Regions from separate parts of the Flexivirga sp. G2 genome, predicted to be linked through region 2. Evidence: predicted binding sites of a transcription regulator. Region 2 holds the regulator's gene; the other holds the start of a gene.
What was found. Region 2 encodes Rex, which represses fermentation and respiration genes when NADH is low (regulators of the CRP and FNR family bind a similar motif). Its sites were predicted from a motif close to CTTGTGAANNNNTTCACAAG; they were not measured.
Positions count from the first base shown of each region.

Region 1 (3,404 bases), 1.2 Mb from region 2:
TCGAGGGTTACGACCCGCAGCCGAGTGCCTGACGCATCGGGACCAGTTTGGCGTCCGACTCCCTGAGCTCGGACTCCGGCTGGGACCCTGCGACGATCCCGCAGCCGGCGAAGATCCGCATCTGAGAGGGACTTTCGAGCTCTCCGCAGCGCAGGGCGATGCCCCACTCGCCGTCGCCGGCCGCGTCCAGCCAGCCGACCGGTCCGGCATACCGGCGGCGGTCCATCTGCTCCAGCTCGGCGATCAGGTCCCGTGCGGCGAGGGTCGGTGTGCCGCACACGGCGGCCGACGGGTGCAGCGACGCGGCGAGGCTGAGCGACGACACGTCCTCGTGCAGCACGCCTGCGACGTCGGTCGCCAGGTGCATCACGTTGGGCAGGTGCAGCACGAACGGTGACTCCGGCACGTTCATCGACGAACAGTGCGGGGAGAGTGCGTCGGCGACCGACCGCACGGCGTACTCGTGCTCCTCGAGGTCCTTGCTGGACCGGGCGAGGGAGGCGGCCAGCGCCAGGTCGTGCTCGTCGTCGCCGGTGCGGCGGATCGTGCCCGCCAGCACCCGGGAGGTGACCAGGCCCTTCTGCCGGCGCAGCAGCATCTCCGGTGTCGCACCGATCAGGCCGTCGACGCTGTAGGTCCACGTGTTGGGGTAGGCGTCGGACAGGTTGCGGAGCAGATACCGCGGATCGATGTCGGTCTCGGACTGCACGACGACGTCGCGCGCCATGACCACCTTGTCGAGTGCTCCGGACTGGATGCGATCGACCGCTGCACCGACGGCGGTCATCCACTCGGAGCCACTCAGCGCTCCGTCGTCGATCGCGGAAATCGTTGGTGCGTCCGGGCATTCGCTGGGCTCGAGCTGCGGCGCGCCCGACAGGTCGGCGGCCGTGCTGACCGTGGTGACCCACGCGACGTCATGTTGGCGGCCGACGACGATCGACGGCACATGCAGCACGCCGCCGGCTTCGGAGGCGGCGGCGAAGGCGAAGGAACCGACAGCGATCAGGCCGGCGCCGGGCAGGTCGACCTGCGTGCGGACGACGGCGTCGTCGACGACGCTGCGCCACCACTGCTCCGCGTCGGCGAAGCGGGACGTCCCGTGCGTCTGTATGGCGGTGGCCGTGCCCCACCCGACGAAACCGTCCCCCTCACGCAGCCAGCACACGGGCGCTTCCGCGTCGGCAGGGATCAACGAGACGAGATCGCCCGGGTCCGGGATGCGCACTGAACGCACCACCAGAGCCGGGTGGGATTGCGGCAACGGCATGGTCACGAACGGTCACCTTACGCCGCACGTGGGTGCAGGTCGGCTCTCGCCATACGAGACAATGCTCGTTATGAATCGCGCCAGCCTCGACAAGCAGCCCCGCGACGTCGCGAAGATGTTCGACCAAGTCGCGGCGCGCTACGACGTCACCAACGATGTGATGTCCATGGGCCAGGACCGGCGGTGGCGGAAGGCGGTCGTCGAATCCGTCGCGGCCCGGCCGGGTGATCTGATCCTCGACATCGCGGCCGGCACCGGCACCAGCAGTCAGCCGTTCGAACGCCTCGGCGCTCGTGTCGTACCGGCCGACTTCTCGCTCGGCATGCTCGCCAAGGGCAAGCAGATGCGGCCCGACATGGCCTTCACCGCCGCGGACGCGATGCAGCTGCCGTTCGCCGACGGCGTCTTCGACGCGGTGACGATGTCGTTCGGCTTCCGCAACGTGCAGTCGACCCACGAGGCGCTGCGCGAGTTCCGGCGGGTCACCAAGCCCGGCGGCAAGATCCTGATCTGCGAGTTCTCGACCCCGACCAACACGGCGTTCCGCAAGGTCTACAGCGAGTACCTCATGTCCGCGCTGCCGCGGGTCGCGCGCCGGGTCGGCTCGAACGCCGAGTCGTACGTCTATCTGGCCGAATCCATCCAGGCCTGGCCCGACCAGGCGGGCATCGCATCGCAGATGCAGGACGCCGGTTGGAGCAAGGTCGAATGGCGCAACCTGTCCGGCGGGATCGTGGCCCTGCACCGTGCGATCAAGCCGGCGGCTTTGTAGATCTCGATACGCGATTCCCCCGCTGCGCTCCTCCATCGCTACTCGATCGGCTTGATCTTAGGTCCGCCTAAGTAGGTACGGCGCAGGCGCTGGGAATACAGTGCATGGGTTAGTGAAGACGTTCACAAGCTAGAAAGATTCACTGCGTGAGCCTCCCCGGCGTTAGCCCTGCCCTGGACGAGAGTGCCGACGTCATCGTCGTCGGTGCCGGCCCTGGTGGATCAGCCACAGCCGCTTACCTCGCAATGGCCGGCCTTGACGTGCTGTTGCTCGAGAAGACCCACTTCCCCCGGGAGAAGGTCTGCGGCGACGGTCTGACCCCACGAGCCGTGCGTGAGCTGATCACACTCGGCATACCCACCCCCGAAGACGACGGCTGGATCAAGAACAAGGGTCTGCGGATCATCGGCGGCGGCATGCGGCTGCAGCTCGACTGGCCCGACGTCGCGAGCTTCCCGCCGTACGGCCTGGTGCGCACGCGCCAGGACTTCGACGACATCCTGGCCAAGCACGCCGTGAAACACGGCGCCCGGCTGCGCGAGGGCGTCAACGTCAACGGCGCGATCAAGGACGAGCGCACCGGGGCGATCGTCGGTGTCGAGGCCAAGGAGATGGGCGACAACGATCGTCCGACCGGCCGCACGCTGACCTTCAGTGCGCCGCTGGTGATCGCGGCCGACGGCAACTCCTCCCGTCTCTCGCTGGCCATGGGCCGCGACAAGCGCGACGACCGCCCGATGGGTGTCGCGGTGCGCGCCTACTACACGAGTCCCCGGCACGACGACGACTACCTCGAGTCGTGGCTCGAGCTGTGGTCGAAGGACAAGAACGGCAAGCGCGTTCTGCTCCCCGGTTACGGCTGGATCTTCGGTGTCGGCGACGGCACCAGCAACGTCGGCCTCGGAATCCTCAACACCTCCAGTGCTTTCGGCAAGACCGACTACAAGGACGTCATGCGTCGGTGGGTCGACACGATGCCGGAGGAGTGGACCTACAACGAGGAGACCATCACCGGTCCGATCCGCGGTGCCGCCCTGCCGATGGGCTTCAACCGGCAGCCGCACTACGCCGACGGACTGATGCTGGTCGGCGATGCCGGCGGCATGGTCAACCCGTTCAACGGTGAGGGCATCGCCTATGCGATGGAGTCCGGCCGCCTGGCCGCCGAGGTCGTCGCGCAGGCGTTCGGCCGCGCGGACGACGCCGGCCGCGAGCGGGTGCTGCAGTCCTACCCGACGGTGATGAAGGACGCGCTCGGTGGCTACTTCACGGTGGGCCGACACTTCGCGCAGCTCATCGGGCACCCTGAGATCATGCGTTTCGCGGTGCGTTACGGCTTGCCACGCAAGACGATGATGCGAT
Region 1 is NZ_AP039675.1:634,304-637,707, forward strand. It holds gene ACZ50J_RS03160 (DUF1330 domain-containing protein) at 1-32, shown strand, start outside; gene ACZ50J_RS03165 (isochorismate synthase) at 8-1,270, opposite strand; gene ACZ50J_RS03170 (demethylmenaquinone methyltransferase) at 1,341-2,042, shown strand; gene ACZ50J_RS03175 (geranylgeranyl reductase family protein) at 2,189-3,404, shown strand, end outside.
Region 1: a site for Rex is predicted at 2,152-2,171, ahead of ACZ50J_RS03175 (geranylgeranyl reductase family protein). Genes of this name have one in related genera too.

Region 2 (3,404 bases):
CGTAGTCCTGGCCACCCTGCTCCTCACCCGCGAGTTGCTTGATGCGCACCGTGGGCGTGTGCAGGATCTTCTCGACCACCCGGTGCACGGTCATCTGCACCTGCGCGGCGTCGTGCTCGGAAAGGTCCGCGCGCTGCTCGAGTCGGGTCAGCTCGGCGGCCACCACGTCCGCGGCGCGCTTGCGCAGCTCGGCGACGGCGGGTGCGACGGCTGCGGCACGGCGTGAGACGAGGAACTCCGCGACCTCGGCACTCACCAGATCGTGCGCGGCGGTCACCTGGGTCTTCTCGGCGTCCTCGGCAACGGCGGCGCTCAGGTCCTCCAGGGTGACCAGGGCGATACCGGGCCGGTCTGCGAGCTCCGGGTCGACGTCGCGAGGCAACGCGAGATCGACCAGCAGCGTGGGGGTTTCGGTGGCGGCGACGTTGTCCGCGTCGAGCACATGACCGACGGCCCCGGTGCAGGAGATCACCAGATCGGCGTCGGTGATCGCGTCCGGCAGGTCCGACCAGTCGCGTGCGACTCCCCCGGTCGCCTGGGCCAGGCGGGCCGCCTTGGCCGGCGTGCGGTTGATGATCGTCAGGCTGCCGATGCCGGCGCGGGCCAGGGTGTGTGCAGCCAGTCCGCTCATCGCGCCGGCGCCGACGACCAGGGCACGCTGCTCGCTCACCTCGCCCAGCGTCGACTGCGCGACGACCAGCGCCCGCTCGACGAGGGATCGGCTGACCGTGTCGATCTCGGTCTCGGTGTGGACGCGCTTGCCGACCCGCAGCGCGTGCTGCATGAGCGCCGACAACGACGGATCGAGGTGGCCGCCGTCCTGCGCGGTGCGCATCGCCTCACGCAACTGACCGAGGATCTGCGCCTCACCCACCGCGACCGAATCGAGCCCCCCGGCCACCTGGAAGGCGTGCGCGACGGCGCGGTCCTCGAAGTGCACATAGAGATGGTCGCGCAGCTGCCCGACTGCCAAACCGGTTGTGGCGGCAAGGGATTCGGTGATGCCGGTGACGGCACCGTGGAAGGTCTCGACGTCGGCGTAGATCTCGACGCGGTTGCAGGTCGAGACCACGACGGTCGCGTTGACATGCTCGTTCAGCTCGAGCGAGGCCACCAGGCGGTTGCGCTGCTCGTCGGTCAGCACGACCTGCTCCAGCAGCTCGACGCCGGTCGTGCGGTGCGACATACCGATGACGATGAGGCTCACTGCACGGCCTCCTCACTCAGCTCGTCGTCCCGACCGCGTTGCTCGTGGAAGGCGAGGATCTGCAGCTCGGTCGCGAGGTCGACCTTGCGGACCTCGACACCGTCCGGGACGGTGATCACGCAGGGCGCGAAGTTGAGGATGGAACGCACACCGAGCTCGACCACCCGATCGGCCGCCTGCTGCGCCGCGTGCGGCGGCGTGGCGAGCACCGCGATGATGCTCTCCGGCGCCTGGTCCGCGAGTTCGGCGAAGTCGATGACCTGCAGTCCGGCGATCTCGGTGCCGATCACGGCCGGGTCCTCGTCGACCAGCCAGCGGACACTGAAACCGCGCGTCGCGAAACCGCCGTATGCCGCGAGCGCGTGACCCAGGTTTCCCATGCCGATGATCGCGACGGACCAGTCGTGCTGCAGGCCGAGCTCGCGGGAGATCTCGTCGGAGAGACGACTGACGTCATAGCCGACGCCCCGCACGCCATACGAACCGAGATGGGAGAGGTCCTTGCGCAGACCGGTGGACCGGACGCCTGCTGCTTCGGCCAGGGCTTCGGAGGAGACGACCTCGACCCCGCGGGAATTGAGGGACACGAGCGCACGCAGATACAGAGGTAGCCTGGCCACGGTGGCTTCCGGGATCTCCCGGCGGGCGGCCGATGCGGTGCTCACGTGCGCTCCGACTCCTCCATGCGCTGCGGGACAGGCGTATACCAAACGCCGGCCACAGAGGATCAATGACCCCCTGACTGTAGGTCTTTGTGAACGCAGGCACAAAGTCGCTAATTCCGACCAAAAGTGCTAGACGGGGGTGGCGTCACCCGTCGGCGGTGCTCGTGGTAGCGATGTGGCGTTGTTGGCACAGCGTCAATACGTGAGACGGCAACGGTTTCGGTGGTTGACACGCCCGTCTCGCGGACTGAGCGGTCGAGTGGTGGCCGGCATCGAGGGCGAGCCCGCCGTGGCCTGCAAATGGTGCGCGACGTTATCTGCACCATCTGCAGGTCCAGGGTCGGAGTTGAGCGTTGCCCGGATAAGGACCTGCAACAGGTGCGCTCCAGCGCACGTTCTGCTGGCCCTCAAAGCGAGACCTCGCATATCACGTCGAACATGTTCCCGCGGCGGTGAAGCGTGCCCAGGACGCCGGCGCCGAACTGTTAGAGGGTCCGCTCACCACGGATTGGGGAACACAAGCGGCATACCTGCGCGGCCCGGGCAACCTGATCGTCGATGTATGCCGCGATGCCTGACCTCAGCTCGCCGAGAGGTCAGTAGATGTCGTGAGAGGGCGGCCCTCACAGCATCTGGTGACCTCTCGGTGAGTGGCGGGGTGAGTGGCGGGCGGGTCAGCGCCGGCCGAAGACCCGCCGCCGCGCCAGTGCCTTGCGCAGCCGGGCCTCGTCGACCCGCCAGTAGTCGTGCTGCTTGCCGTCGACCAGGGTGACCGGGATCTGCTCGGCGTATGCCGCCATCAGCTCCGGCTCGTCGAGGATGTTCCGCTCGGCGAAGCTCTCCCCCGTCTCGGCACAGACCCGCTCGATGATCGCGCGGGCGTCCTCGCACAGGTGGCAGTCGGGCTTGCCGATGAGGGTGATCCGCGGGCCCGACATCGCTTAGAAGAAGACCGAACGGCGTTGCAGCAGCAGCGAATACAGCGACTGCTGGATGGTCTCGCGCACTTGGTCGGTGAGGTCGAAGACCAGCATCGGGTCGTCCGCGGCCGCGGCGCCGTAGGTGTCGGTGTTGACCGGGGCTCCGAATTCGATGATCCACTTGCTGGGCAGCGGGATCATCCCGGCCAGCCCGAAGAGCGGGAAGAACGGCGTCACCGGGAAGTAGGGGAAGCCGAGCACGCGCGCGAGGCTCTTGACGTTGCCGATCATCGGGAAAATCTCCTCGGCCCCGACGATCGCGCACGGGATGATCGGCACCTCGGCCCGCAGGGCGGCGGACACGAAACCGCCGCGGCCGAAACGCTGCAGCTTGTAGCGCTCGGAGAACGGCTTGCCGACGCCCTTGAACCCCTCGGGGTAGACGGCGGCCAGCTCACCCGCGGCGAACAGCCGCTCGATGTCCGGGTTGGACGCAAGGGTGGTGCCGGACTTGCGGCTGAGCTCACCGATCAGCGGCGACTCGAAGACCAGGTCGGCCCCCAGCATGCGCACGTGCCGGTGCTTCGGGTGCTCGTCGTGTATGGCGACCTG
Region 2 is NZ_AP039675.1:3,966,911-3,970,314, forward strand. It holds gene ACZ50J_RS19155 (glutamyl-tRNA reductase) at 1-1,207, opposite strand, end outside; gene ACZ50J_RS19160 (redox-sensing transcriptional repressor Rex) at 1,204-1,872, opposite strand; gene ACZ50J_RS19165 (hypothetical protein) at 2,325-2,450, shown strand; gene ACZ50J_RS19170 (glutaredoxin family protein) at 2,547-2,810, opposite strand; gene ACZ50J_RS19175 (lysophospholipid acyltransferase family protein) at 2,814-3,404, opposite strand, start outside.